Regions from separate parts of the Nonomuraea sp. NPDC052265 genome, predicted to be linked through region 2. Evidence: predicted binding sites of a transcription regulator. Region 2 holds the regulator's gene; each other region holds the start of a gene.
What was found. Region 2 encodes HrcA, which represses chaperone genes, less so after heat shock. Its sites were predicted from a motif close to TTGGCACTCTCNNNNNGAGAGTGCCAA; they were not measured.

Region 1 (9,956 bases), on a different contig from region 2:
CTGCTGCGACGTGGCCACGACGCTCTCGGCCAGCCCGCCGACCACGCTCTCGACCCGTTCGGTGCGGCCCGACAGGTCGGCCACCGACTTGTCGAGCCGGGTGAAGCGGTTGGCCGCGGCCTCCATGCTGGAGTTGAGCTGGGTCAGCTTGCCGGCGAAGTCGGACATGCCCTGGGTGATGCCGTCGGTGGTGTCGAGCACCGACTGCAGGCGTTTGAGTGCCTCGTCGACGGCCTCGCCCACGGTGCCCAGATCCGCCCACAGGCTCGGCAGCTCGGCCACCGGCGCGACCCGGGCGTCGACGTGGCCGATCTTCTCCCCGACGGCGTCGACGTGGTCGCGTACGGCCTCGACGTGCTGGGCCAGGCCCTCCGCCCACATCGGCGGCTTGGCGGTGATGTCGTCGAGCCGCCCGCTCACCGATTCGAGGGTGCCGCTCAGGCCGCCGAGCTCGCGTTCGCGCACCTCGCGCAGCAGCCACTCCATGCCTTCAAGACGCTGGCGGATCTCGTCGAGCACGGCTCCCTGGGTGCGCTGCTCGTAGACGTGGTCCTGGGCGGCGCGCGCGAGGAGGTCCCGCATCCTCTCGGAGATGGCGGACTGGCCGCCTGCCTGCAGAAGGGTGGTGTGGTTGGAATGGTCCACCGAAAGGCTCCTTCGCTCGCCGACGGTCTGCCGCGCAGCGGTGGGATAGGTCCGGTTTGCAGATGAAAAGGCGAGTACGCGGGTTACCGCATAAGGGGGAGAACTCCCGCCCGTCCACCTTAGCCTTTCGATCAAGGTCCGGCAGGGCCGAAGTGAAAGATCGTATTTAGCGGAAGAATGACCGCTTTGGTTTGTTCAGGCAGGTGAGATGGGGTTGCAGATGATAACCGAAGGCTTATCGAGAATGCGGGTCAGGATAATGACGACCGAGTTCTCGCCGGAAAGTCGGAGATCGGCTCGCAGGCGTTCGATGTCGACCGCCGAAGCGCGCTTCTTGATGGTGACATTTCCGATCCGCCGTTCACGGAGGGCCGCGCGGAGCCTTTTCAGCGAGAACGGCATGACCTCGTCCACCTCGTATCCGGCGGCCCACGGGGTGTGCCCCGGCTCGTCGGTGGTGATGTAGGCGATCATGGGGTCGGGTAGGCGTCCGTTGATCATTTCGGACACCTCGCCCACGAGGTGGGCCCGGATCGCGGCGCCGTCGGGCTCGTAGACGTAGCGGCCCACGGGGCCGACGGGGGCCTGCGCCCCGGTGGCGGCCAGGGTGTGCCCGCCGGGCAGCAGGGTGGCGCGGCGGGCGAAGCCGGTGCCGTCCGCCGGGCCGTTCCCCGGGCCGGTCCAGAGGGTGGCCTCCTTGACCTCGCCCTTGTAGGAGACCCATTCGGCCTCGGCGCCCTCGGGGACGAACTCGTACGGGATGCCGGGGGCGACCTTCAGGCAGGCCCGCGGGGCCCGCGCGACCAGGTCGAGCACGACCGGCCAGGGCGGCGAGTACGCCATGGGGTCGAACGTCCGGCCCTTGCCGCTGCGCCGGGCCGGGTCGGCGAACAGCGCGTCGTACTCCTCGGGCCGGACCCGCGCCGCGTCGCCCACGCGCACCCGCACCCGGTCGGCCAGCCCGAGCGCGCCGGCGTTTGCCGCGGCCACGGCCACGGTGAGCGGGTCGAGGTCGACGGCGTCGACGGCGCAGCCGGAGCGGGCGAGCGCCAGGAGGTCGCCGCCGACTCCGCAGCAGGCGTCGATCACCCGCCCGCCGCCCATGCGGCGGGCGCGGTGGTCGGCGACCTCCCGGCGGGTGGACTGCTCCAGGCCGTGCGGGGTGAAGTACATGACCGCCGCGTCCGCGCCGAACTTCGCCCTGGCGCGCTCCCGCAGCGCCGCCTGCGTCAGGGCGGCGGAGGTGAGCGCCGCGTCGTAGGTGCGGCGCAGCCTGGTCGCCGCCGCGACCGGATCGGTCCCGGCCAGCTCCGCGGCCTCGGCGAGCGCCCGCTGCCCGCGCGGGGTCAGCAGCTCGCCGAAGGCGTCGAGATCCATGTACGCACTCCGCTCACAACTCGGGATCGCCCATAACTCGCAATCGCTCACAAAGAGGTGTCGCCCAGGGACACCAGCAGCCTGCGCAGCAGCCCGGCCAGCGCCTCGCGCTCCTCCTCGGACAGCCCGTCGAGCAGCCGCTCCTCGTTGGCGGCGTGCAGGACGAGCATCTCGTCGGCGACCCTCCTGCCCTCGTCGGTGAGGGCGACCAGCGTCATGCGGCGGTTGTGCGGCGCGGGCCAGCGGTGGACCAGGCCGCGCCGGACCAGGTGGTCGATCCGGTTGGTGAGCGCGCCGGGGCTGACCATGGCCGAGGAGGACAGGTCCTTCATGCACATGGTGGCGTCGGCGCCGCTGCGCAGGAGCGTGGCCAGCATGTCGAACTCCCACGCCTCAAGCCCGTGCTCGGCGAAGAAGTCCTTCACGCCGCGCTCCAGCAGGCGCGAGGCGCGCGAGACCCGGCCGATCACGCCCATCGGGGACACGTCGACGTCGGGCCGTGTCCGCGCCCACTGTCCGAGTATCGCGTCGACCGCGTCATCCACGGGATCACCCTATCAAAGCTTCGACGTTGAAATGTTCGGGGTCGTGCGGTACTGTCCACGACGTCGAAATGTTCAACGTGGAAATTTTCGAGGTGGGGATCATCATGAAGGTGCTGGTGCTGGGCGCGACCGGGTACATCGGCGGCGCGGTGGTCGAGCGGCTGTCCGACCATGGGCACGAGGTGGCCGTCCTGGTGCGGCCCGCCGCCGACGGGTCCCGGCGGGTGCCGGGCGTGGCGGACGAGCGCTACGGGGACCTGGCCGACGCCGCGGCGCTGACCGCCGCGATCACCCCGGACATCGAGGCGGTCGTGGTCGCCGCCCAGCTCAGCGGCGACAGGGAGACCGACCTCGCCTCGATCGGCGTGCTCGCCGCGTCGGGCCGGAAGGTCGTCTTCACCAGCGGCGTGTGGGTGCTGGGGGCCACCGCCGACGGGCACGAGGACAGCCCGGCCGACCCGATTCCGCTCGTGGCGTACCGGCACGAGATCGAGCGGCTGGTCATCGAGGGCGGCGGCTCGGTGATCCGGCCCGGCGTCGTCCACGGGCGCGGCGCGGGCATCCCGGCCCTGCTGCGCGCCCAGGCCGCCGAGCGCGGCTCCGGCGTGTACGTCACCGCCGGAGGCGAGCCGCCCACCTGGACGTTCGTGCACGTCGACGACCTGGCCGACCTCGTCGTCGCCGTCCTGGAGAGGGGCGGCGCCCGCGTCTACCACGGCATCAGCGAGGAGGCCGTGCCCGTCACCGACGTGGCCGAGGCGGCGGCCCGGTCCGCGGGCGTCAAGCCGCAGGCCGAGCCCTGGCCGCTGGCCGAGGCTGCCCAGGTGCTGGGGACGGGCTTCGCCGAGGCCCTGGCGCTCGGCCAGCGCATCAGCGCGACACGCACGCGCGCCGAGCTCGGCTGGACCCCCTCCCGGCCCGGTGTCGTCGCCGATCTGGTCGAGGGCTCCTACGTCTGATCGCTCTGAGCAGACGCGTTCGTGTTGACTGTCAAGCCCCTCTTGCATATGTTTCCTGTTGGCACTCTCACCTTGAGAGTGCCAACGTGCGACGAGGCAGGTCTGACACCCGCGACGGCAGGCCCCGCTGGTCGCCTCTTCTAGATCATTCAAATCTGAAGGGGAGGTCCGATCGTGACGACCGCCACCAAGGTTCCCGTTAAGCCGCTCGGCGACCGCATCGTGGTTCAGCCGCTTGAGGCAGAGCAGACCACCGCTTCCGGTCTGGTCATCCCGGACACCGCCAAGGAGAAGCCGCAGGAGGGCAAGGTCCTCGCGGTGGGCCCCGGCAACTGGGATGAGGACGGCGACAAGCGTATTCCGCTCGACGTCTCCGAGGGCGACGTCGTCCTCTACAGCAAGTACGGCGGTACCGAGGTCAAGTACGGCGGCGAGGAGTACCTCGTGCTCTCCGCCCGCGACGTTCTCGCGATCATCGAGAAGTAGGCCGGTTGTGTCGAGCCCCGGGCGCTCTTGAGGGCCCGGGGCTTTCGACGCCAGGAGAGGACTTTCAGCAATGGCGAAGATCCTGCAGTTCGACGAGGACGCCCGCCGCGCGCTTGAGCGCGGTGTCAACGCCCTCGCGGACGCCGTGAAGGTAACCCTCGGCCCGCGTGGCCGTAACGTCGTCATCGACAAGAAGTTCGGTGCGCCGACGATCACGAACGACGGTGTGACCATCGCTCGTGAGATCGAGCTGGAGGAGCGCTACGAGAACCTCGGCGCCCAGCTCGCCAAGGAAGTTGCCACCAAGACCAACGACATCGCGGGCGACGGCACCACCACCGCCACCGTGCTGGCCCAGGCGATGGTCCGCGAGGGCCTGCGCAACGTGGCCGCCGGCGCCTCGCCGCTGTCGCTCAAGCGTGGCATCGACAAGGCCGCCAAGGAGATCAGCGACCGGCTGCTGGCCAGCGCTCGCGAGGTGGGCGACAAGAAGGAGATCGCCAACGTCGCCACCATCTCCGCCCAGGACGCCAAGATCGGCGAGCTGATCGCCGAGGCGTTCGACAAGGTGGGCAAGGACGGTGTCCTCACCGTCGAAGAGTCCAACGCCATGGGCATGGAGCTCGAGTTCACCGAGGGCATGCAGTTCGACAAGGGCTACCTGTCGGCCTACATGGTGACCGACCCCGAGCGCATGGAGTCCGTCCTGGAGGACGCGTACATCCTGCTCACCCAGGGCAAGATCTCCTCCATCGCCGACTTCCTGCCGCTGCTGGAGAAGATCGCCCAGACCAAGAAGCCGCTGCTCGTGGTCGCCGAGGACGTCGAGGGCGAGGCCCTGGCCGTCCTGGTCACCAACAAGATCCGCGGCACCTTCACCTCCGTGGCCGTCAAGGCCCCGGGCTTCGGTGACCGCCGCAAGGCGATGCTCCAGGACATGGCGATCCTCACCGGCGGCCAGGTCGTCAGCGAAGAGGTCGGCCTCAAGCTGGAGCACGTCGGCCTCGAGGTGCTCGGCACGGCCCGCCGCGTCGTCGTCACCAAGGACGCCACGACCATCGTCGACGGCGCCGGTGACCAGCAGGCGATCGAGGACCGCGTCAAGGAGATCAAGATTGCCATCGAGCAGTCCGACTCCGACTGGGACCGCGAGAAGCTGCAGGAGCGCCTGGCCAAGCTCGCCGGCGGTGTGTGCGTGCTGCGCGTCGGCGCCGCCACCGAGGTGGAGCTGAAGGAGAAGAAGCACCGCCTTGAGGACGCGATCTCCGCGACCCGCGCCGCGATCGAGGAGGGCATCGTCTCCGGCGGTGGCTCGGCCCTCATCCACGTGGGCAAGGAGCTCGACGACCTCGGCCTGACCGGCGACGAGGCCACCGGTGTCGGCGTCGTGCGCCGCGCGCTGGTCGAGCCGGCCCGCTGGATCGCCGAGAACGCCGGCCTGGAGGGCTACGTGGTGACCCACAAGGTCGCCGAGCTGCCCGCCGGCCAGGGCCTCAACGCCGCCACCGGCGAGTACGTCGACCTGATCGCCCAGGGCGTCATCGACCCCGTCAAGGTGACCCGGTCCGCGGTGCAGAACGCGGCTTCGATCGCGGGCATGCTCCTGACGACCGAGGTGCTCGTGGTGGACAAGCCCGAGGAGGAGGCTGCGGCCGCCGGCCAGGGCCACGGCCACGGCCACGGTCACTGACCCGCCTGGTTCCCCCCGCGCCTGTACGGCCCGCACCGGTTCCCTCCGGTGCGGGCCGTCGGCTTTTCCCGGCCCGTCCGGACGCCGCCGGGAGGGCGCCGTGGGGCCTCGGCGGCGCCGGGAAGCGGTCCCGCGCGGTGGGCGGCGCCCCCGGACCGGGGTTTCGGACGGGAGGCAAATACGCCTGAGGCTTCTGGGGCGTGAGCGGCCGGCGACGGGGAAAAGTGGGGGAAGAGGTGGATTATTGGAGTAAACCGGGAGTGCCGGTTAAGCGTCGGGGGCTGGCAATTGTCGTGCATTTCGGCTAATGGGGTGAAATATTATGTCAGTTTTTCGGGCTTAGTGTGGTCGTCTGATTACTGCTGGTTATCGTCGCTTCAATGTGACCAATCCGTAGCCGTTCGCCATGGGGACAGGCCGGATCAGTGCGGGCATCATGCCTATCGTGAGCGAGGGAAGCGTCGCCGACGCCAAAATTGGGGTAAGGCTCGCGTCGAGACTTCCGGCACGGACGGATGACTCCGACCTAAGGGAACTGACGAGCCTCGCCGTGCAGGGAGATCGCAGTGCGATCGAATCTCTGCTCGGGGAGTTGCGTCCCATGGTGGTGCGGTATTGCCGCGCCAGGCTGGGCAGGGTTTCAGGGCAATATCACATTGCCGATGACGTAGCCCAGGAGGTGTGCATCGCGGTGTTGTCCGCGTTGCCGCGATACCGGGACATGGGGCGGCCTTTCGCGTCCTTCGTGTTCGGGATCGCCTCGCACAAGGTGGCCGACGCGCTGCGCAGCTCGGTGCGCTCGGCCGTGCCCACCCAGGACCTGCCTGACGGGCCCGACGACGGCCCTGGGCCCGAGGAGACGGTGGTCCGCTACATCGAGGTCGAGCACGCGCGCAGGCTGCTGGCCAGGCTGCCCGACAACCAGCGGGAGTTGCTGCTGTTGCGGGTGGTGTCGGGGCTGTCGGCCGAGGAGACCGGTAATGTACTCGGTATGTCACCAGGTGCGGTCCGCGTAGCCCAGCATCGGGCGCTGGCCAGATTGCGGCAGATGGCCGAGCTGGAGTCGGCTTGACGCCGGAGGACGAGCTCCATGCGCTTCTTGCGACCGACGACCTGCTCCAGACCGACGAGCTGCTCGACGCGGTCGCACAGGGCCGGGCGCGGGACTCGTCCGACCCTGCGGTGCGGTTGCTGGGCGCGCTACTGGACGATGTCTCGGAAGTCGATCAGCGGCGCTCCTCCGTGTCGATGACGCCGTCGACGTAGCCTCGGGCGTACTCCCAGCTGACGTAGTCGGCGGGGTCGGGGTGGAAGGCCGGCTCGTGCACCTGGGGCTGGCCTTTCTCGATCATCTGGCGAAGGTTGCCGCGCAGCAGCTCCCAGTCGAAGAAGTGCTGCTCGCCGCACTCGGGGCAGTCGAGCACGAGGCCCAGCACCCCCTGCGGTTCGAGCAGGGAGCGAAAGACCTCGACGTCTGCCAGGTCGGTGATGGCCTCGTCGCGCTCGGCCGCGGTGAGTGGCTCGGCGTCGTCGAGAGCGCCCATCGCCGAGGACGGGTCGTTCGGGTCGTCCGCGAACGGGTCGCGGGGGACGTCTTCCAGCACCTTCCCACCATATGACCGAAGCGGCCCCGGCGGAGAGTATTAGCTGAGCCATCCCCGTCTGGCGGCCTCCACGCCGGCGTGGAACCGCGACTGCGCGCCCAGCTCGGCCATGGCGTCGGCGAACCTCGCGCGTACGGTCCGGACCGAGACGCCGAGCTGGCGGGCGATGGAGTCGTCGCAGACGCCCTGCGCGGCCAGGCGGAGCACCTGGACCATGCCGTCGCCCCTGTGCCCCCAGGGCAGGGGCACGGCGCGGCCCCACAACTCCTGGAACAACGAGCGCAGCATGCCGACGACGATCGGCGTGCGCACCAGGTAGAAGTTGTAGGCGTGGTCGGGCAGGTTGCCGCCCCAGAGCGCGGGCAGGCCGGCGACCTCGGGCCCGGCCGTCATGAACCAGCTCGGCACCCGGTCGAGCGTGCGCACCTTGCCGCCGGTGTCGAGGAGGCGGGTGAGCTGTTCGCGTACGCCCGGCAAGCTGAGCGTGGAGACCGGAATGATCACCTGGACGGTAAGAAGTTGCCGTTTCTGCGCATCAATCCATGGGTCCGCAAATTTACGAACGAAATCTGCCATTGTCCGCTCATCGGGGATTGCGGTCAACAACTCCATCGGCGGCGATTGCACGGCTATGCCGACGACGCTCTCGTAGAGGACGTCCGCGCCGTTCACCATCTCCACCGGAAATGTCCCACTCTGATAATCGCGGCCGGCGTCGTAGTCGTGGATCAGCCCGCGGATCGAGCCGAGCGCGGAATCGATCCTGCGGCTCTCCTCGGCCAGCCGGTCGAGCCGCTCGGCGATGACCCGGCCGAGCGCCGCCGCCGGGTGCCTGGCCAGGTACTCGCCGGACTGCTCGTCGACCACCCCCAGCTTGACCAGGTCGTCGAGCTGCCGCCCGACGTTCTCGACGGGGCCGTCCATGGCCTGGGCGAGGTCGGTGCGCGTGGCCCTGTGCAGGCGCAGCAACGCCGTGTACAGGGCGGTCTGCGCCGGGTCGAGGCCCAGCGTCTCGAAGGGCTCTGCAACACGCCGAGGCTGGTTTCGCATTATGGGCGGCTCCGTCGGGGGGACACGGGCGTGCCGCGAGGATAACCCCGTACCGCCTGCGTGTCCGGGCCTTGCCCGGAATCGTCGGCGGAACGTGCAACTTCGTGCAATTGCACGTTTTCACATTGCGTCGTGCCGTTGAGTGACGCAGGCTTTACCTAGCGTCGGCACCCTGAAGCGGGGCCCCGCGGCAGCCGCCATCAGGACGCGGAGGGGGGTTCGGTGGCGTGAACGCGCCGCGGGCCCGGGTGCCGGTGGCCGGGGGATGGGACGGATCACCGACCGTCCCATCCCCCGGCACTTTTGACGTTCCGGACGGCGAAGCCGGGAGGACGACGGACCATGGGGGCCGTCGTCCTCCCGGCTTCGTTGCGTTTTGGAGGCAGGCCCTAGACTTAGGTCAATCAGCGCAGAGGTCAGGAGGGGGCCGAGGCATGTCCAAGTTCACCGAGATGGGTTTGACCTTCGACGACGTGCTGCTGGTGCCCGGCTACTCCGATCTCCAACCAGGTGAGGCCGACACCGGCTCCCGTCTGTCACGGGACATCACGCTGTCCATCCCGCTCGTCTCCGCGGCCATGGACACCGTCACCGAGGCCCGTATGGCGGTCGCCATGGCGCGCCAGGGCGGCATCGGCATCCTCCACCGCAACCTGTCGGTGGAGGAGCAGGCCCAGCAGGTCGACCTGGTCAAGCGGTCCGAGGCGGGCATGGTGACCAACCCGGTCACCTGCAGCCCCGACGACACGCTCGCCGACGTCGAGCGGTTGTGCGCGACGTACCGGATCTCCGGGGTGCCGGTGACGGACGTGGCGGGCACGCTCGTCGGCATCGTGACCAACCGTGACATGCGCTTCGAGAACGACCAGACGCGTCCCGTGCGCGAGGTCATGACCAAGATGCCGCTGGTCACCGCGCCGGTGGGGGTGTCGCGTGACGACGCGTTCGCGCTGCTGCGGCAGAACAAGATCGAGAAGCTTCCCCTCGTCGACCCCGACGGCAGGCTGCGCGGCCTGATCACGGTCAAAGACTTCACCAAGAGCGAGCAGTACCCCCTGTCCACCAAGGACTCCGACGGCCGCCTGCTGGTCGGCGCGGCCGTGGGCGTCGGCGGCGACGCCGAGCTGCGGGCCAAGGCGCTGATCGAGGCCGGGGTCGACGTCGTCGTCGTCGACGTGGCCCACGGTCACTCCAAGGGGCTGGCCGACATGATCGCCAAGCTCAAGGCCAACAGCAAGGTCCAGGTCATCGGCGGCAACATCGCGACCAGGGCGGGCGCCCAGATGCTGGTCGACGCGGGCGCCGACGCGGTCAAGGTCGGCGTCGGGCCGGGCTCGATCTGCACCACCCGGGTGGTGGCCGGGGTGGGCGCGCCGCAGGTGACGGCCATCCACGAGGCGTCCAAGGCGTGCGGTCCCGCCGGGGTGCCGGTGATCGGCGACGGCGGCCTCCAGTACTCCGGCGACATCGTCAAGGCCATCGCGGCCGGCGCCGACACGGTCATGCTGGGCTCGCTGCTCGCCGGCTGCGAGGAGTCGCCGGGCGAGCTGATCTTCATCAACGGCAAGCAGTTCAAGTCGTACCGGGGCATGGGGTCGCT
Region 2 (9,956 bases):
CCGCGGCCATCAGCTTCGGGATCGAGTCGGGGTCGACCATGTCGTGCAGCGCGTCGTAGAGCGGCCGCAGGTAGGGGTCGATCTTCTCGTAGAGGGTGCCTGGCAGGAAGCCCAGCCGCTCGCCCGCCTCGACCGCCGGCCTGGTCAGGATGATGCGGTTGACCCGCTTCTCCTGCAGCGCGCGCACGGCCTTGGCCATCGCCAGGTACGTCTTGCCGGTGCCCGCGGGCCCGATGCCGAACACGATCGTGTGCTGGTCGATCGCGTCGACGTACCGCTTCTGGTTGACGGTCTTCGGCCTGATCGTGCGGCCGCGGGAGGACAGGATGTCGAGCGAGAGGACCTCGGCCGGGCGGTCGGAGGTCATGCGCAGCATGGCGATGCTCCGCTCGACCGCGTCGGGAGTGAGCTCGCCCCCGCTGCGCAGCACCTCGACCAGCTCCTCGAACAGGCGCACGACCGCGCCGCTCTCGTCGGGACTGCCGGTGACGGTGATCTCGTTGCCCCGTACGTGGATGTCGGCCCTGAAGGCGCCCTCGATGACGCGAAGCAGCTCGTCACGGGAGCCGAGGAGGCTGACCATCGGGTATTCGTCCGGAATCAGCACCTTGGCTTGAGTGCGCGAGGGAGGTGCCGTGCGTCGGGATTCGTGTAGTTCGGACATGGGCAAGGCCAGCGGCCTGATGCCTCCCGGTCTGTTCGGTGTTCTTCTCCGCCCATCGTATCCGGCACCAGGCTGATTGCTCGCGTCAATATCAGCCGGGCGGCCACGTGAGGTCACGCCCTCCGAGAACATGGGCGTGCACGTGGAAGACGGTCTGGCCGGCGCCGGCGCCGGTGTTGAAGACGACGCGGTAGCCGCTCTCGGCCACCCCCTCCTGGACGGCGACGGCGTGCGCGGCCTTCAGCACGTCGTCGGCGAGCCCGTCGTCGGCGGCGGCCAGTGAGGCCGCGTCGGGGTGATGCGCGCGCGGGATGACCAGCACGTGGGTCGGGGCCTGCGGATTGATGTCGCGGAACGCCAGCGCCCTGGCGTTCTCGTAGACGACGTCGGCCGGAATTTCCTTGGCCACGATTTTGCAGAAGAGGCAGTCGCTCACGGCAGTACCCTATCGAGAGCGACCGTTCGGCAGTCCGTTGCGAATCGGTAATCCGTGGTGTCGTGCGCCGGAAGATCCGCGCGGTTAGGGTGAGTGTGCGACACTTCAGGGCAAAAAAGTTGATTCAGGGTCGGGCGAGCGCCACCTGGCGAGGAACACGACTGGGTAATGCACCCTAAGGAACCGGGGAAACCTTCAGAACCGGAAGAGAGTAAACCCTCTGGGAAGGCCGCGCGTCCCACTGATGTGACCACCGAAACCCTTCTGGCCGACAGGTCGATGGGGGCGGTGCCGGTCGGGTGGGATGCCGACGTGGCCGTGACCGCGCTTTACAGCGCGCACTTCCGGTCATTGGTGCGTCTCGCGGTGTTGCTGGTGCGTGACATGGCAACCGCCGAGGAAGTCGTGCAGGACGCGTTCGTCGCCATTCACGGCGCCTGGCGCAGACTACGCGATCCCGACAAAGCACTCGCTTACCTGCGTCAGTCTGTCGTCAACCGGTCCCGTTCCGTGCTGCGTCACCGCGCGGTCGTCGAGAAGTACGCACCCAAGGGCCTGCCGGACGCTCCGAGCGCCGAGAACGGCGCGATCGGCGAGCTGGAACGCTCCGCCGTCATCGAGGCGTTACGCGCCCTGCCGACCCGACAGAGAGAAGCACTGGTTCTGCGTTATTACGGAGATCTGTCCGAGGCTGAGATCGCCCACGCCATGGGAATCAGCAAGGGCGCGGTCAAGAGCCACACCGCACGTGGCATGGCCGCATTGCGATCCGTCCTGGAGAAGATGTCATGACCCAGCCCCCCGACGAGTACGGCGACGTCCTGCGCCGTGCGCTCCGCGCGGAGGCGGACGCGGTCGTGCCCTCGCCGGAAGGACTGCAGATCATCCGCGCCCGCATCGAGCGGCGCGGCGTCCGTAACCTGTTCTGGTGGCGTGCGGGCGCGGCGGCGATCAGCGCCGTGCTGGTGGCGGGGACGATCGTGATGGTCGTTCCCGGGCTGCGCTCCCAGATCTTCGAGACGCCCGTCAAGGTCGTGGACAACTCGACCACCACCCCCGGCAACTCCTCGACCAGGCTGTCCACGCCGCCCAGGCGGGACAGTCACAGCGCCGAGCCACCGCCCGTGGTGGTCGTGCCGCCGAGCCACAGCGAGACCCACCGGCCCTCGGAGGCGGCCAGGTCCACCCGGCAGCCCACGCCGTCGCCGACGCCGTCCTCCACGCCCTGCCCGACCGGCGAGCCCGCCGGCGACCAGGACTGCCCCGAGGTCACGCCGACGCCCACGCCGACCCCGTCCGAGGCGACCGACGCGCCGACGACGTGCCCCTCCGACGAGTGCCCGCCGGACGACATGCCCACCGCCGCCCCGAGCGACCTGAGCAGCCCGCTCGTGGACGTGCCGCACACGACGCCCTGAGGCCCCGAGGCGGGCCTACCAGCGCCCGGTGCGCGCGAGCAGCACGGCCGCCGCCGCCACCCCCGCCGTGGAGGTGCGCAGCACGGTCGGCCCGAGCAGCACGGGCACCGCCTTGGCCGCGACGAACCTGCGCAGCTCGTCCTCCGAGACGCCGCCCTCGGGCCCCACGACCACCACGATGTCGCCGCCGGACGGCAGCGCCACCCTCGACAGCGGCTCGACGGCCTCCTCATGCAGCACGAGCCCCAGCGCCGCGTCGGCCAGCAGCCCCTCGACCTGCGCGGTGGAGGCCTGCTCGGCCACCTCGGGCAGGTGGAACCGGCGCGCCTGCTTGCCCGCCTCGCGGGCCGTGGAACGCCACCGGCCCAGCGCCTTGGCGACCTTGTCGCCCTTCCACTGCGTAATGCTGCGCGAGGCGGCCCAGGGCACGATCACGTCGACCCCCGCCTCGGTCATCATCTCGACGGCCAGCTCGCCCCTGTCGCCCTTGGGCAGCCCCTGGACGACAACCAGCCGCCGCGCGGGCGGCTCGACGGTGTAGCGGGCGAGCACGTCGAGCGCGAGCGCGTCCTTGAACACCTCGCGCACCACGCACTCGGCGACGTCGCCCGCGCCGTTGGTCAGGTCGACCCGCTCGCCGGCGCGCAGGCGCCGCACGGAGGCCGCGTGCCGCCCCTCAGGGCCGTCGAGCGTCAGCTCGGAGCCGTTCAGGTCCTCGGCGAGGAACACGGGGACGGTCACGGGTGATCGTCACCTGCCGTTGAAGGCGTCACGCAGGCGGGAGAAGAAACCCTGCTGGCCCGGGGCGAATTTTCCCGGCGGACGCTCCTCTCCACGCAGCCTGGAAAGCTCGCGCAGCAGGTCCTCCTGCGGCTGGTCGAGCCGGGAAGGGGTCTCGACGTTGACGTGGATGAGCAGGTCGCCCCTGCCGGACTCGTTGAGCCGCTGCACGCCGCGTCCGTACATGGTGATGACCTGGCCGGACTGGGTGCCGGGGCGCACGTCGATCTCCTCGGAGCCGTCGAGCGTCTCCACGGCGAGGATCGTGCCCAGCGCGGCGGCCGTCATCGGGATCTGGACCGTGCAGTGGAGGTCGTCGCCGCGCCGCTCGAAGATCTCGTGGGGGCGCTCGACGATCTCCAGGAAGAGGTCTCCGGGCGGGCCGCCGCCGGGGCCGACCTCGCCCTCGCCGGCGAGCTGGATGTGGGTGCCGTCCTCGACGCCCGCGGGGATGCGGACCTTGATCGTACGGCGGGTGCGCACCCGGCCGTCGCCCGAGCACTCCTGGCAGGGGTGGCGGATGATGCTGCCGAAACCGCCGCACTGGGGGCACGGCCGCGAGGTCATGACCTGGCCCAGGAACGAGCGGGTGACCTGGGAGATCTCGCCGCGCCCGTTGCACATGTCACAGGTGTCGGGGTGGGTGCCGGAGGCTGCGCCGGCGCCGTGGCACACCTCGCACAGCACGGCGGTGTCCACGACCAGCTCGCGGGTGGTGCCGAACGCCGTCTCGCGCAGGTCGAGCTCGACCCGGATGGTGGCGTTGCGGCCCCTCCTGGCGCGCGAGCGCGGCCCGCGGGTGCCGCCCGCGCTGCCGAAGAAGGCGTCCATGATGTCGCTGAAGGGGAAACCCGCCCCGAAACCGCCGGCGCCCGCGCCCGCACCGGCGCCGCCGCCGAAGGGGTCTCCGCCCAGGTCGTACATCTGGCGCTTGTTCGGGTCGGACAGCACCTCGTAGGCCTGCGTGATCTCCTTGAACCGCTCCTGGGTCTCAGGATCGGGGTTCACGTCGGGGTGCAGCTCGCGGGCGAGGCGGCGGTAGGCCTTCTTGATCTCGTCCTGACTGGCGTCACGGCGCACCCCGAGGGTGGCGTAGTAGTCGCTGTTTGCCACTTATCGACCTCTTAAGATGCAGCCAGGATCTGGCTGACGTAGCGTGCCACCGCGCGTACGGCGCCCATCGTCACGGGGTAGTCCATCCTCGTGGGACCCAGCACGCCGAGCCGGGCCAGTTGGTTGTCGCCAGAACCGTATCCGGTTGCGACGATGGACGTGCCGCGAAGGTAGGGGTTTTCCGAGCCGATGCGCACGGTGAGCGCGGACGGGGTGTCTGTGGATGTCTCGCCGAGCAACCGCATGAGCACGACCTGCTCCTCCAGCGCCTCCAGCACGTCGCGCAGGCCGGTGGCGAAGTCGGCGCCCGCGAGATTGGCCGCGCCGGCGAACACGATCTTCTCGTCATGGCGTTCGACGAGGGTTTCGAGCAGCACCGACAGGATCGTGGCCACGGCGGGCCGGTCCTCGGCGGGCAGCCGCTCGGGCAGGTCGGCGACCAGCTCGGGGACGTTGCTCAGCCCGCAGCCGTCGAGGCAGGAGTTGAGCACCGCGCGCAGGTGGGCGATGCGGTCGTCCTCCACCACCTCGGGCAGCTCGATCACGCGCTGCTCGACGCGCCCGGTGTTGGTGATCAGCACGAGCATGACCCGCCGGTCGTTGAGCGGGACCAGCTCGACGTGCCTGACCGTGGAACGGGTCAGCGTCGGGTACTGCACGACCGCGACCTGCCTGGTGAGCTGCGCGAGCAGCCGCACGGTGCGGAAGACCACGTCGTCGAGGTCGACCGCGCCGGCGAGGAAGGTCTCGATCGCCCGCCGCTCGGCCCCCGACAGGGGCTTGACCTGCGAGAGCCGGTCGACGAACAGGCGGTAGCCCTTGTCCGTCGGCACGCGGCCCGCGCTGGTGTGCGGCTGGGTGATGTACCCGTCCTCCTCCAGAGCGGCCATGTCGTTCCTGACCGTTGCCGGGGAGACCTTCAAATTGTGGCGCTCGGCCAGCGCCTTGGAGCCCACCGGTTCGTTGGTGGACACGTAGTCTTCGACAATGGCGCGGAGCACCGCCAGCTTCCGATCGTCGAGCACGTGCTCACCTCCTGCCTCTGCCTAACAGGGAAACGACAGGTCTAGCACTCCGTGTTCCCGAGTGCCAAGTGTACGGCTCTCGCCCACAAGGTGCGATAACACCGGGTCCTATCCTGTTGCTAGCGACTTACAAGCGACAGGCCTCACACTTGCCGCATGACCGACAATTCCCAGCCCCCGCAGTACGGACCGCCCCAGGGGCAGGGTCCCTACTACGGTCAGCCCTCCCAGTACGCCCAGCCCCAGCCCCCGCAGTACGGCCAGCCCCCTTACCAGCAGCAACAGCCCCAGTACGGCCCCCCACCCCAGTACGGCCAGTACAACCAGTACAACCAGCAGCCCCAGTTCCCGGCCAGGATCGACGGCAAGGCGATCAAGCCACGCCTGTGGTGGATCGCGGTCGTGTGGGCCGTGGCCGTGGTGCTGGGCGTCGTGGGCGTGGTCGTGTTCGCCGGCGGCGTGCTGAGCAGCGTGACGGACATGGCACCGACGACCACGTTCGCGTCGGGCGAAAGCGTGAAGGTGGCGATCGACCCCGCCAAGCGCCCGGCCGTGTACATCGCCACCGACACGCGGGTCAACTACCAGTGCGAGATCTCCGGCGGCCCGGCCCAGGCCAGGCTCGTCAAGGTCTCCGGCACCCAGACGCTCACCGCCGGCGGGACCGCCTGGCAGGAGATCCTCGCCGTCAACGCCCCCGCCAAGGGCGACTACCAGCTGACCTGCGCCACGCAGGAGGCGTCGTCGGCCCGCTTCGGCGTGGGCCGTGACGTGCTCTCGGCCGCGGGCGGCGTGTTCGGCGGGGTCGCGGCGCTGTTCCTGATCCCCGGTGCCGGTCTGCTCATCGGCATCATCGGCACGATCGTCATCCTCGTACGGCGCAGCGGCGCGCGTAAGCGCCTTGCGGTGAGCGGGTGATTTGCTACGGTCCCCGTGTGTACGAGGGTGATGTGCTGGCGGGCAATTGGCGGCGGCCGGGCAAGGGCAAGATCCCGAAGGTGCCCGCCGAACTCGACCTGGTCGTGGAGGACGCCGACAGCGGCTTCTGCGGCGCCGTGGTGGCCTGCGACAAGGAGGCCGTCACCCTTGAGGACCGGTTCGGCAAACGCCGCCTGTTCCCGCTGGCGCCGGCCGCGTTCCTGCTGGAGGGCAGGCCCGTGACGCTGGTGCGCCCGGCGGCCGCGGCCCCGGCCGGGCCCAGGCGCAGCGCGTCCGGGTCCATCGCGGTGGAGGGGCTGCGGGCGCGGGTCGCCAAGGAGAGCCGGATCTACGTCGAGGGCGTGCACGACGCCGCGCTCGTGGAGAAGATCTGGGGCCACGACCTGCGCGTCGAGGGGGTCGTGGTCGAGTACCTGGAGGGCGTGGACGACCTGCCCGCCATCGTGGCCGAGTTCGCCCCCGAGCCGGGCCGCAAGCTGGGCGTGCTGGTCGACCACCTGGTGCCGGGGTCGAAGGAGAGCCGGATCGCGGCCCGGATCACCTCGCCGCACGTGCTCGTCGTGGGCCATCCGTACATCGACATCTGGCAGGCGGTCAAACCGTCCGTGCTGCGCATCCCCGGCTGGCCCGACGTGCCGCGCGGGGTGCCGTGGAAGGAGGGCGTGCTCGCCGCACTGGGCTGGCGCATGGAGCCCGCGGACGCCTGGCGGCGCATTCTGGGCGCCGTCTCGTCCTACACCGACCTGGAGCCGGAGCTGCTCGGCCGGGTCGAGGAACTGATCGACTTCGTTACGGAGGCATCATGAGCCAGGACCCGCCCGCCGACGACTCCCCGTACGTCCCGCCCTCGGACGTACCCCGCGACCAGGGCTCCGGCCCCCAGCTCGGCTACGGGCAGCAGCCGGGCTCCCAGCCCGATTACGGGCGGCAGCCGCCGGGCCAGAGCGGCCCGCAGCCCGGCCCCATGCCGACGCCGCCCCGCTACGTGCCCCCGCCGCCCGGCCACGGCCAGCCCCCCGGCCACGGCCAGGCCCCCGGCTACGGCGCCCAGCCGGGCTACGGCTACCCCGCCGCCGGGCCGTACGTGCCCGGCCGGTTCGGCCCGCGGCGCGGCAGCGACGACACCACGATGGCCATGCTCGCCCACCTGCTGGGCCTGCTCGTCTCGTGGATCGGCCCGCTGATCATCTACCTGATGAAGAAGGACGAGTCCCCCTACGTCAGGGACCAGGCGGCCGAGGCCCTGAACTTCCAGATCACGATGTTCATCGGCTACCTGGTCGCGGGCGTGCTGACGGTCGTGCTGGTCGGCCTGCTGCTGTTCCCGCTCGTGTGGATCGTGTCGCTGATCTTCCACATCCAGGCGGCCATCGCCACCAACCGGGGCGAGAACTACCGCTACCCCTTCGCCATCCGCCTCATCACATGAGCTCGGTGATCAGGGCGTCGGCCAGCAGCCGCCCCTTGAGGGTGAGCACCATCCGGCCCGCCCTGAACGGCTCGGGCTCCAGCAGCCCGCGCGCCAGCGCGCTCGCCACGGACGTGCGCGCCCCGGGGGCCACCTCGGCGAGCGGGTAGCCCGAGACCAGCCGCAGCTCCAGCATCAGCCGCTCGGCGGCCCGGTCGGCGTCGGCGAGCACCTCGCGCGCGTGCGCGGGCGAGGTGCCCGCCGCCAGGCGCTGGGCGTAGGCGGCCGGGTGCTTGACGTTCCACCAGCGGGTGCCGCCGACGTGGCTGTGGGCGCCGGGGCCGGCGGCCCACCAGTCGCCGCCGGTCCAGTAGAGCAGGTTGTGCCGGCAGCGGGCCTGCTCGGAGGTCGCCCAGTTGGACACCTCGTACCAGCCGAACCCGGCCTCGGCCAGCATCTCGTCGGCGATCAGGTAGCGGTCGGCGGCCACGTCGTCGTCGGGCATCGGCAGCTCGCCGCGCCGGATCCTGGCCGCCAGCCTGGTGCCCTCCTCCACGATCAGCGAGTACGCCGACACGTGGTCGGGCCCGGCCTCGATCGCGGCGGCCAGCGAGGCCCGCCAGTCGTCGTCGGTCTCCCCCGGCGTGCTGTAGATCAGGTCGAGGTTGACGTGCTCGAACCCGGCCGCCCGCGCCTCCTGCACGGCCCGCGCGGGGCGGCCCGGCGTGTGCGTGCGGTCGAGCACCTGGAGCACGTGCTCGCGCGCGCTCTGCATGCCGAAGCTCACCCGGTTGAAGCCGCCCTGACGGAGTTTGTCGAGGTAGGCGGGGTCGACGGACTCTGGGTTGGCCTCGGTGGTGACCTCCGCCCCCGGCCGCAGCCCGAACTCGGCGTCGATCGCGGCCAGGACGCGCGCCAGGTCCTCCGGGGGCAGCAGCGTGGGCGTGCCACCGCCGAAGAACACCGTCTCCACCGGCAGGTCGGCGTCGCCCAGCACGCGGCGGGCCAGGCGCACCTCCGCCACGACCGTGTCGGCGTAGTCGCGATGGGAGGCGCCGGGCCCTAGCTCGGAGGCCGTGTAGGTGTTGAAATCGCAGTAGCCGCAGCGGGTCACGCAGAACGGCACGTGCACGTAGAAGCCGAACGGGCGCTCGCCGAGCCCGCGCAGAGCGCTGTCGGGCAGCTCGCCGGAGGCGGGCGCCGGATCGCCGTCGGGCAGGGTGGATGGCACGTCATCCAGTGTGCCTGCTCACGGGTGTGCTCCGAGCCATCGAAGGAGGCGGCACATGACGGGCATCGGAATCATGGGCGCGGGGATCTCCGGGCTGACACTGGCGCTGCGGTTGCAGCAGCTCGGCGTCGCGACCACGCTCTACAGCGAGGGCGACGCGGACGGCTGCCGAACACCGTGGGCAGGATGGGCCGCGCGCAGGCCCGCGAGCGGGCGCTGGGCAGCCCGCACTTCCTCGACCCCGGCTGCCTGCTGACCGCCGGCAGGCTCTTGATTTCGATCCCGGCCCGGCCTTCGGGTTCAACATCTCGCCCGGCGGCGGCGTCGCGCTGGCGATCGGCGACGCCTGGGTCGCCAGCGACCCGATCACCGGCCAGGGCGCGAACCTGGGCTCGGCGTGCGCCTGGATCGCGGCCGACGCCATCGCGGCGGGCGGCCCGTACGACGCGGCGTTCGCGCGGGAGGTGGCCCGGCGCATGTGGGTGGCGGCCGAGCCGGTCACCGCGTGGACGAACGCGTTCCTGCGCCCTCCGGCGGAGCATGTCCTCGCCCTGCTCGTGGCCGCCTCGACCAGGCCGGAGGTGGCCGAGCTGGTGCTGTCGCTCTTCGGCGATCCGGCCCGGGCGTGGGAGCTGCTGTCGAGCGCGGAGGAGGTCGCGCGCGTCGTTGACGGCGAGGGGTGACGGTTCTACGATCGCGTCAACTTATAGGAAAGTTTCTTATAAGTTCACCCCCCAGGAGCGCCCGTGAAGAAGATCGTCCTCGCACTCTCGCTCTTACTCGGGCTGACGGCGGTCTCCGCGCCCGCCGAGGCCCACTCCGGCTTCAAGCGGGTCGCCTACTTCATCCAGTGGGGCGTGTACGGGCGCAACTACCACGTCAAGGACGTGGACGCCAGCGGCGCCGCCGCCAAGCTCACCCACCTCAACTACGCCTTCGGCT
Region 3 (9,956 bases), on a different contig from region 2:
CTGTCCGGCCATGGCTGGTCGGCCGAGTCGCGCTCGGCTGTGTCGTTGAAGGACGCGACGATCTGCCGCCAGACCTCGTCCTCGTCACTCTGGGGCGTCACCTAGATGGGCCTCTCCGCAGCGATCGCGACTTCCCCCTGGGTGCGATCAGTCCCTCTGCAAGGGTACCGAGGCATGTGTCCGGATGAAGTCGAGGCTACCGGCAAAGATCCTGTCGGCATCGTTGTCAAGCGTCGCAACATGGTAGCTATCGGTAAGCTCCTCGATCGTGGCCTGCGGGACCTTCTGGCGAATGATCGCCACACTCGTCGGTTTCACCACGTGGTCGTCCCGGCTGTGGAAGACCAGCAGCGGCTGGGTGACCTTCCCCAGGTCGGCCTGCACCAGCGACCACAGCCCCGGCAGCGACGCGGCCGCCTTGACGGGCGTGCGGGCGTAGGCCAGCTCGGTCACGCCGGGCTTCTTGACGTCGTTGGCGACGCCGGGCACCGACGGCAGGAACCACTTCAGCAGCGGCGCCAGCCTCAGCAGCGGCACGTCACTGGCGATGGACGGGTTGACCACCACCACGCCCCTGACCGCGTCACCGTGCACCTCGGCCAGCCGCAGCGCCAGGCAGCCGCCCAGCGACAGGCCCGCCACGAACATCTCCGCGCAACGCCCCTGGAGGTCGGCGAACGCCTTCTCCACCTCGGCGTACCAGTCTTCCCAGCGGGTGCGGTTCATCTCCTGCCACGTGGTGCCGTGCCCGGGCTGGCGGGGCAGCGAGACGCTGACCCCATGCCCGGCCAGGTATTCGGCCCACGGCCGCAGCGACTGCGGCGTGCCGGTGAACCCATGGCAGAGCAGCACACCGACCTGACCCGCTTGGTGGTGGTAGGGCTCCGCGCCTGGCATGAGCGGCATAACAGCTCCTCCACGCAATTTCATCCCGGAACTGCCCGATCGTCGCACGTTCCGGGGTGATTGTGCGAGAGCTGGTGTAGTTGCATCTCGCCAGGGATGGGAAGATGACTCTGCTCAATCATGATGTCCTGGGGAAGAGGTGGCCGGGTGTTCTACTGGGTGGTCAAGGCCATCTTGAAGCCGATCCTCATGCTCTTCCGTCCGTGGACGGAGGGTGGGGACAACGTACCCAAGCAGGGGCCCGTGATCCTGGCCGGAAACCACCTCTCCTTCGCCGACCACTTCTTCGGCCCGCTGCAGATCCGCCGCAAGGTGATCTCGCTCGGCAAGGCCGACTACTTCACGGGCACCGGCCTCAAGGGCTTCTTCACCCGGCTGTTCTTCAGCGGCGTCGGCACCGTGCCGATCGACCGCTCCGGCGGCAAGGCCAGCGAGGCCGCGCTGCGCACCGGCCTGCGCGTCCTGCGCGAGGGCAACATCCTGGGCATCTACCCCGAGGGCACGCGTTCGCCCGACGGCCGCCTCTACAAGGGCAAGACCGGCGTGGCCCGGCTCGCGCTGGAGTCGCGCGTGCCGGTCATCCCGTGGGCCATGGTCAACACGTACGAGATGATGCCGCCCGGGCGTCCCTTCCCCAAGCTGGGCATCCGTCCGGGCGTCAGGTTCGGCAAGCCGCTCGACTTCTCCCGCTACTACGGCATGGAGGACGACCGGCTGGTCCTGCGCGCGGTCACCGACGAGATCATGTACGCGCTGATGGAGCTGTCCGGCCAGGAGTACGTCGACAAGTACGCCGCCAGCGCCAGGGTCGAGATGGAACGTGCCGCCCGCGCCGCCGCCAAGGCCGCCTCCTGAGGGCCCGTTCCCTTGTTCCCCGTCAGGTCCTGAGGGCCTGTTCGCTTTTCGTCATCGCGCTGGTCAGTGAGGTCAGCTCGGCGCGGCTGAGCCGGTCGATCAGGTAGTCCCGCACGACCGCCACGTGCCCGGGCGCGACGCGTTCCAGGCAGCGCCCGCCCGCCTCGGTGAGCACGGCCAGCACCCCGCGGTCGTCGGAGGGGCAGGTGGCCCGCTCCACCAGCCCCGCCTTCTCCAACTGCGTGATCTGGTACGTCAGCGCGCTCTTCGACACCACCACGCCCCGGGCCAGCTCGGTCATGCGCATCTGGCGGCCGGGGGCGTCCGACAGCCGCACCAGGATCTCGTACTGCGGGTGCGTCAGCCCGGCCGCGGCCTTGAGCTGCTCCTCGATGCGCCGTTCGAGCAGGTGGGAGGCCGACAGGAAGGCGCGCCAGGCGGCCATCTCCGTCTCGTCGAGCCAGCGGGTGTCCGTCACGTCCCAAGTGTACTTGTTGTTCAGTTTTGAACTACCGGTAGAGTGGTTGTTCAAATCTGAACGACTCCCTTGGAGGGTCCATGATCGACCGGGCGCGTCCCGTCGCGTTGCTGCTGGCCAGGATCGCCGTCGGGGTGATCTTCCTGGTGCACGGCTACCAGAAGTTCGCCGACATGGGCATCGCGGGCACCGCGAAGTTCTTCGAGTCCGCGGGCATCCCGCTGGCCGGGGTGGCCGCACCCGCCGTGGCGGTGCTGGAGGTGGCCGGCGGGATCGCACTGATCCTCGGCGCCGCCCTGCCGGTCGCGGGCACGCTGCTGGCCCTCGACATGATCGGCGCGGTGGTGTTCGTCCACGGCTCCAACGGCTTCGGCGCCGGTGAGGGCGGTTACGAGTTCGTCCTCGCGCTGGCGGCGGCGAGCCTGGCGGTGGGATTCACCGGCGGCGGCGCCCTGTCGCTCGACACCCTCCTGGCCCGCCGCCGCACCCCCGCCCCGGCCACCGCCTAGCCTCCGGGCCGCCCGCGGCCCTCGCGCAGCCACACCATCGGTAAGGCGTGCGCGAGGCCCGCGCGGGCCGCCCTCTCGGCGCGACGTACGCGAGGGCCCCACGGCCGCCGGCAAACCGCGGCAACGGCCGCGCGGCTCTTCGGGCGTGCGGGGGCGCCGATGTCGCGCGGGGGGCTCAGGTCAGGTGGGCGCGGATCTGCCTGATGTGGTCGGGGGTCGTACGGCAGCAGCCGCCGATCAGCGACGCCCCGGCGCGTTCCCATTCCTTGGCGGCCAGGCCGTACTCCACCGGGTCGGACAGCCCCAGCCACCGGCGCCGCTCGGCGTCCCACGTCTCGCCCGAGTTGGGGTAGACGACGACGGGCAGGCCGCCGGACAGGCGGGCGACCAGGCCGGGGATGTGCCGCGGCGCCGTGCAGTTGACGCCCACCGCCACCACCTGCGGGTTGCCGGAGAACAGCGCGGCGGCCCGGTCGATCGGGGTGCCGTCGTTGATCCGCTCGGCGTCGCGGCAGGAGAAGCTCACCCACGCCTTGACCTCCGGCGTGGAGGCCAGCAGCCCGGCCAGCGCGCGAGCCTCGGCGTACGACGGGATGGTCTCGCAGGCCAGCAGGTCGGCGCCGGCGGCGGCCAGGATCTCCCAGCGCGGACGGTGCCAGGCCAGCAGGCCGTCCTCGTCGAGGTCGTAGTCGCCGGTGTACTCGGCGCCGTTGGCCAGGTAGGCGCCGTAGGGGCCGACCGAGGCCGCCACCAGGCCGTGACCGGCCTCGTCGCGAGCCTGCCCGGCCAGCTCGACCGACAGCCTGATCAGCCGCTCGGCCTCGGACCGGTCGAGCCCGCGCCGCTGGAAGCCCGGGATGGTGGCCTGGTAGCTCGCCGTGGTCGCCACGTCGGCGCCCGCGGCGTAGTAGTCGGCGTGCACCCGCCTGATCAGCTCGGGCTGCTCCAGCAGCAGGCGCGCCGACCAGAGCTCGTCGCGCAGATCCGCGCCGAGCGACTCCAGATGCGTGGACAGGCCGCCGTCCAGGACGAGTGTGCTCACCCGTCCAGAATAGGAGGCCGCGGGGGATGATGGCGCATGGGAATGGCACGCCTTTTCCTGAGAGCGCGTGAATATCGCGACGAAGATATCGTGCGTGCGGAATTCATAATGCTCGCGCGGCGGGTGTGGCCGTCGTCCGTGTGGTGGCGGGGCGTCGTGGGACGCCGTCCGGCTCGGGTGCGCGCTGCCGCGCATGGCGCAGGGATCGCGCATTATCGGGCCGAGTTTTCCGTGAAATCGGCGAAGTATCCCGAATTTGAAAGGGCGATGCCGTCGAGTCCGGTGCGGCATGGCTGGAGCCGTTAGCCGGCTATTCGGTATTCGCCCAGTGTGTCCTCGGGCGAGACGCACCCGTCCCGGGGGCGGGCCACCGGCGGGCAGCGCTGCGCTACTGCGCAGCGCTGCCCGCGGTGTCAGCGGCGTTTCCAGAAGGGGCCGCGGCGCTTTCCGGAGCCGGGGTCGCCGAGGGGATCGCCCGGGTCCCCTGGGAGCGGCGGGCCGGTGGGAGGGACGGGGTCGCCGGGGGCGAGCGGGCCGCCCTTGGGGAACGGGTCCCCCGGGGCGATGGGGCCGTCCGGCGGGACGGGGTCGCCGGGGGCGCGCGAGGTGCCGGTGAGGGTGGCGAGGACGTCGACGGCGTGGTCGTGCAGAGCCCGGACGTCCGTGCCCGGACGCTCGGCCGCCTCCAGGTCGCGGGCCAGTGCCGTCAGCGCCTCGTTCCCGCCCAGGTACGCGGCCAGCGCCGCCAGACGGGAGCCCAGGTCGGCCAGGTACAGCGCGTCCGGCAGGCGCATCGCCTTGAGCCGGTCCAGTTCGGCCTTCAGCTGCGGCCTGACCGACTCCAGCCGGTGCGCCGGGCGCGGCGACACGGGAGGCGCGAACTTCGGCGAACCCCCGTACCCGGGGCCACCGGAACCGGGCGGCGGAGGTCCGGCGGGGCCACCGCCCGAAGACGGGGCCGGGAAGGCGGCCTCGGCCGGGGAAGGGGCGGGCCCGCCGCCGGCCGGCGGGTCGGGAACGCCGAAGCCCTGGTCGAAGGCCGGGGACGGCGGCATCATGCGGGAAGCGCTCGCCGGACGCGCCATCGTCATGGCCTGCGCCACGAAGCCCATGGACGGGTTCGGCGGCAGTTCCCACCCGCTGGGCGGCTCGACCGGCTGGATGACCCGATGCTCGGGCCCGCCCTCGGCGACCTGCCGGGTGTCGATCGCCACGTACGCCGTGAACCGGCACAGCACGCCGTTGTCCAGGGAGACCGCCAGGATCCGCGACTCCAGACCGTGCTCGCCCATGGCGTACCGGTCCTCCAGCTCGCGCAGGTGGGCGCGGGCCCAGACGGCACGGAGGGCGGGACTGTCCGTGGTCACCCCCGTGACCTGCTCCTCCCACGGCCCCTCGGCCGACGTCCCGCGTACGGTGACGGCCTCGGCGCCCTCGCGGCACCGCCCGTACACACGAAGCGGCACCCCCGGGAAGATCGAGCCGAGATGGGTGACGGTGTCCGGCTCGGTCTCCAGCCCCTTCAGGGACAGGTCCGTCACCAGCGGCGCGCCGATCCTGCGGTGGATCTGCTCCATCGCCGCGTCGAGCCGGTCCTCCGACTCGACCAGCTCGCACCGGCCCGCGCCGAGCCCGGCGAGCCTGCCGAGGAACCCGGCGTTCACCGCCCTGTCGATCCCGACCGTGTGCACCCGCATCGCCGACAGCGCGCCGCCGGTCTGCTCCAGGATCTGGTCCTCGTTGCCCACCTGGCCGTCGGTGACCAGCACCAGCACCCGCTCCCTGTCGCCGGGCGGGCCGAGGAGCGCGATGGCGCGGCGCAGCGGTTCGAGCAGCTCGGTGCCGCCGCGCGCGTCGACCCGCGCGAGGTGCTCGACCGCGCGGTACCGGTTGCGGTCGGACGCCTCCACCAGCCCCTCGAACGCCGCCTCGACCACCGAGTCGAACGTCAGCACGCCGAAGCGGTCGTGCGCGGTCAGCGTGTCGACGATGCGCGCCGCCGCCCGCCGCGCCGCGACCATCTTCCAGCCGCCCATGCTGCCCGAACGGTCGAGCACCAGCACCACGTCCCGCGGCGCGCGGGCGGCCTGGAGCGCGGGTGGGACGACGGTGAGCGCGAACGTCCCCCGGCCGTCGAACTGCAACGACGTGGACGCCTCGAACGACAGGCGCAGGACGAAGTCCCGGTCGAGCCGCTCGCCGGGACGCAGGCGTACGGTGTGGTCCTCCTCCTCGACCACGTGCAGGCTGGAGGCCAGCTCCCGCAGGTCGAGGCCGGAGGCGTCGACGCGGGCGGTGAGCGAGAGACGCACCGGGCTGGGGAAGCCGGGCAGCAGCACCGGCGGCGTGATCCTGGACGCGTCGGGCACGGCGTCGGTGTCCGGCGCCACCCCCGACCCCGCCGGGTCGCCGTCGAGCGGGGTGCCGGGGACGTACCGCGGGGCCACGACGAGCGGGAAGCGGAACGTCGCCGCGCCGTCCTCGTAGGGGAGCGGCTGGCTCAAACTCAGCCTGACCGAGACGCGTTCGCCGGGCAGGATGTTGCCCACCCTGATCGTGAACACGTCGGGCCGGTCCTCCTCGGCGATGGCCGCCCGCCTGCCCTCGCGCAGCGCCTGGTCGTAGTCGGCCCTGGCCTGGCCGCGCTCCTTCAGCACGCCCTCCACGACCCGGTCGTCGGCCTCCATCCTGAACCCCGTCACCGCCGCCCGGTCGGGCAGCGGGAAGACGTAGGTCGCCTCCAGCGTGACGTCGAACGGGTTGCGGAACCCCTGTTCGACCTCGACCCCGGCGACGAGCCCGGAGATGTCGGCGTGGACGTCCACGCTCTCCAGCGGCAGGTTGCCGCGCTCGGTCAGCAGCGCGCCGAACCCGGCGTCCGGCACCGGCAGGCACCGTGCGGGCTCCAGCGAAGTGATCTTCACAGCAGTCTCCTCTCTACGAGCACCGCGAGCAGCGGTCCCGCCGCCGCCAGCACCGCCTGAACGTCCTCCTCGGACGGAGGCCGCCCCCCGTCCCACAGAACCCGCACCCCGTCCCCGAGCGCGACCCCGGCGACCACCCCGCCGGGCTGCCGCTGATCGTGCCGGGCCACGTCTTCGGGGCCGCCGCCCGGGGCGGGGCGGCTCGGCCGGTCGGCCCAGAACCGCCCCCGGCCCGCGTCGCCGCCGGCCCGCCCGCCCGGCGGTTGCCGCGCGTCGCGCGCCTCGCCGTCGAGGGCTCCGTGCGTGGTCGCGGTCACGGACGCGGGCCCCGCGAAGGGCGGCCTCTCCGGCCGGGGACGCGGGCCCTCACCCGGGGACGGCACGTCGGCCAGACCGGCGGCCGTCGCCAGCATCGTGTTCGTCGCCCCGGCCAGCGCCGTCTGGATCTCGGCGATCGAGTGCCCCGCCGCCTGCATGCGTTTGACGGCCACGAGTTGCAGCAGGTGCCGCCGGCCGTAACGGGCGATCCTGCCGCGCCGGGTCAGGGGCGGGTCCACGAGGCCGATGGTGGTGTACCACCTGATCAGGCGCTCCCCAGGCACATCGCGGACCCGGCCGTTGACCGGCTGCGCGCCGGCGCGCAGCGCCCGCGCCGCATGCTCGGCCAGCTCGCCGATGGTCCAGGTGTCGCTCATACCTCCACAATGACACTGTCACTATTGCACTGTCAATGACGGAAAGATCGGAAGAATCGAGCCCCGGATGACGTTGTAAAAGGGGCAAGCACGACTGAAGGGGAGGAAATACGACATGGCTACGATCACCGGTCCGCTCTCGGGTGACGCCAAGAACACTGTCGCCGAAGCCCTGCAAGGCGCCCTTGTCGATCTGATCGATCTGTCGCTGATCGCCAAGCAGGCGCACTGGAACCTCGTCGGCCCCCATTTCCGCCCGATTCACCTCCAGCTTGACGAGCTGACCGACCTGGCCCGTACCCACATGGACACCATCGCCGAGCGTGCCGTCGCCCTCGGCGTGAACCCCGACGGACGCTCGGCGACCGTCGCCAGGTCCACCCAGCTCCAGCAGCCCGAGCGCGGCTGGCTGGAGGACGGCAAGGTCGTGGCGACCGTCACCGACATCCTCGACGGCATCAGCAAGCGCATGTACGAGCGCATCCGCGCCACCGACGAGGCCGACCCCGTCAGCCAGGACCTGCTCATCGCCGTGACGCAGGACATCGACAAGCAGCACTGGATGTTCCAGGCCCAGCGCTGACCGCCGCCGGCAGGGACACGCGAAAGGCCCGGGCATCGGCCCGGGCCTTTCGCGTGTCCGCGCCGACGAGGTGGGCGATCTTCCGCGCAGTGGGTACGGACTGTCACGCATCGTCCGGGGACCGCCGACGATCTCGCGCCGCGATCGGAGCGCGGGGTTTGCACAGAGTTTGATGTCACGAGTCCTTGCCATTCATGTCGGTGCGGTCGACTAGCGTGGCACCTAGAGGAGGCCCCACGATGTCCCACAAGACTCTCCTCCGCACGGGCCCGCTCTTGCAGGGCGGCATCAGCCCGTACGGGCCGCTCACGCCGGCGTCCGCCGACGGGCTCGCGCTGCCGCCGGGCTTCACCGGCCGGGTCGTGGCGCGTTCGGGTGACAAGGTGGCCGGGCTCACCTGGCACGCCGCGCCCGACGGCGGCGCCTGCTTCCCCGACGGCGCCGGCTGGATCTACGTGTCCAACTCCGAGCTGCCCCTGCTCGGCGGCGCCTCCGCGGTGCGCTTCCGGGCCGACGGCTCGGTCGCCGACGCGTACCGCATCCTGTCGGGCACCGACCTCAACTGCGCGGGCGGCGCCACGCCGTGGCACACCTGGCTGTCGTGCGAGCTCGGCGACCGCGGCCGCGTCTTCGAGTGCGACCCCTACGGCGCCCGCGCCGCCCGTCCGCGCCTGGCCATGGGCCGCTTCAGGCACGAGGCCGCCGCCTGCGACCCCGAGCGGCGCGTCGTCTACATGACCGAGGACGAGCAGGACGGCTGCTTCTACCGGTTCCGGCCCGGCGACTGGGGCGACCTGACGGAGGGCACGCTGGAGGTGCTGTGCGCGTCGGGCGGATGGCGGCCGGTGCCCTCCCCCGCCGCCCTGCTCACCGCGGCCCGCCACCAGGTCGAGGACGCCCGCCACTTCGACGGCGGCGACGGCTGCCACTACGCGGGCGGCGTCTGCTACTTCACCACCAAGGGCGACACCGGCCTGTGGGCCTACGACGCGCAGACCTCCACGCTCGACCGGCTGTGCGAGGGCGTGCGCGCGATCACGGCCGCGCCCTCGGGCGACCTCTACGTGGCCAGGGAGACGACGGAGATCGACGTCATCGCCCCCGACCGGGCCGTCACGCCGTTCCTGCGGCTCACCGGGCACGACGGGGCCGAGCTCACCGGGCTGGCGTTCTCGCCGAGGGGCGACCGGCTCTACTTCTCGGCCAGGCGGGGCCGTACCGAGGGCCACACCTTCGAGGTCGGCGGCCCCTTCCGCCCCTGACCGGACGTCCTCGGCTCAGGCCGGGCCGCTCAACCGGTGGCCGCGAGGTCGAGCGACCACATCTCCTCGGTGACCTCGACGCCGTTCTCCAGGCCCTTCTCCGCCGACTCCAGCTCGAACCCGGCCGTCTGGTAGATGCGCCGAGCGCTCACCAGGCAGTCGCGCGTCCACAACGTGATCCGCCGGTAGCCGCGCGCCCTGGCGTGGCGCAGGCACTCGGTCACCAGGCGCCGCCCGATCCCCAGCCCCCGCGCCGACGGCTCGACCAGCAGCATGCGCAGCTTGGCCGTCGTGTCGTCCTGGTGCACGCAGAACACGCATCCGGCGCGCTCGCCGTCCACCTCGGCGATCCAGCCGGCGTCGCGGGCGGGGTCGTAGGCGCCCACGATCCTGGCCACGAGCTGCTCGAACTCGGTGCCCCAGCCGTACTCCTCGCTGTAGAGGGCGCCGTGCCGGTAGGCGACCCAGCCCAGGTCGCCCGTCCGCGGGGGCCTGATCACGTACGAGCGGGCGGAGGGCTCGCCGAGCAGTCGCCTGATCGTCGCCATGCCGCCGACCAGGAGCGCCTGGTCCTCCTCGGGCAGGCCGCCGAGCAGGCGCTCGATCTCCTCGGCCGAGCGGCGGTCCAGCCCGGCGAAGGTGGCGGCGCCGGCCTCGGTCAGCCGTACGAGCTGCTTGCGGGCGTCGGCGGCCGACCGCTCG

Region 1: groES (co-chaperone GroES) is a predicted target of HrcA. The motif match lies at 3,585-3,611, and genes of this name have one in related genera.
Region 3: ACIHAD_RS10450 (DNA starvation/stationary phase protection protein) is a predicted target of HrcA. The motif match lies at 7,419-7,445, and genes of this name have one in related genera.

What each region holds. Positions count from the first base shown of each region.
Region 1 is NZ_JBIUBJ010000001.1:995,404-1,005,359, reverse strand. Features, by position in the region: gene ACIHAD_RS04690 (hypothetical protein) at 1-645, opposite strand, end outside; gene ACIHAD_RS04685 (methyltransferase domain-containing protein) at 841-2,022, opposite strand; gene ACIHAD_RS04680 (MarR family winged helix-turn-helix transcriptional regulator) at 2,070-2,567, opposite strand; gene ACIHAD_RS04675 (NAD-dependent epimerase/dehydratase family protein) at 2,645-3,526, shown strand; gene groES (co-chaperone GroES) at 3,698-4,012, shown strand; gene groL (chaperonin GroEL) at 4,083-5,702, shown strand; gene ACIHAD_RS04660 (sigma-70 family RNA polymerase sigma factor) at 6,139-6,774, shown strand; gene ACIHAD_RS04655 (hypothetical protein) at 6,771-6,968, shown strand; gene ACIHAD_RS04650 (DUF5319 domain-containing protein) at 6,929-7,306, opposite strand; gene ACIHAD_RS04645 (LuxR C-terminal-related transcriptional regulator) at 7,346-8,356, opposite strand; gene guaB (IMP dehydrogenase) at 8,791-9,956, shown strand, end outside.
Region 2 is NZ_JBIUBJ010000007.1:61,792-71,747, reverse strand. Features, by position in the region: gene ACIHAD_RS22190 (PhoH family protein) at 1-664, opposite strand, end outside; gene ACIHAD_RS22185 (histidine triad nucleotide-binding protein) at 756-1,100, opposite strand; gene ACIHAD_RS22180 (SigE family RNA polymerase sigma factor) at 1,380-1,892, shown strand; gene ACIHAD_RS22175 (hypothetical protein) at 1,889-2,518, shown strand; gene ACIHAD_RS22170 (16S rRNA (uracil(1498)-N(3))-methyltransferase) at 2,534-3,259, opposite strand; gene dnaJ (molecular chaperone DnaJ) at 3,269-4,411, opposite strand; gene hrcA (heat-inducible transcriptional repressor HrcA) at 4,423-5,436, opposite strand; gene ACIHAD_RS22155 (hypothetical protein) at 5,593-6,354, shown strand; gene ACIHAD_RS22150 (DUF3097 domain-containing protein) at 6,372-7,181, shown strand; gene ACIHAD_RS22145 (DUF4870 domain-containing protein) at 7,178-7,804, shown strand; gene hemW (radical SAM family heme chaperone HemW) at 7,797-9,014, opposite strand; gene ACIHAD_RS22135 (hypothetical protein) at 9,070-9,270, shown strand; gene ACIHAD_RS22130 (hypothetical protein) at 9,491-9,697, shown strand; gene ACIHAD_RS22125 (glycoside hydrolase family 18 protein) at 9,761-9,956, shown strand, end outside.
Region 3 is NZ_JBIUBJ010000003.1:201,807-211,762, forward strand. Features, by position in the region: gene ACIHAD_RS10410 (hypothetical protein) at 1-101, opposite strand, end outside; gene ACIHAD_RS10415 (alpha/beta hydrolase) at 148-906, opposite strand; gene ACIHAD_RS10420 (lysophospholipid acyltransferase family protein) at 1,054-1,761, shown strand; gene ACIHAD_RS10425 (MarR family winged helix-turn-helix transcriptional regulator) at 1,784-2,239, opposite strand; gene ACIHAD_RS10430 (DoxX family protein) at 2,320-2,748, shown strand; gene mmuM (homocysteine S-methyltransferase) at 2,924-3,790, opposite strand; gene ACIHAD_RS10440 (VIT domain-containing protein) at 4,204-6,714, opposite strand; gene ACIHAD_RS10445 (helix-turn-helix domain-containing protein) at 6,711-7,409, opposite strand; gene ACIHAD_RS10450 (DNA starvation/stationary phase protection protein) at 7,525-7,992, shown strand; gene ACIHAD_RS10455 (alkaline phosphatase PhoX) at 8,232-9,254, shown strand; gene ACIHAD_RS10460 (GNAT family N-acetyltransferase) at 9,284-9,956, opposite strand, start outside.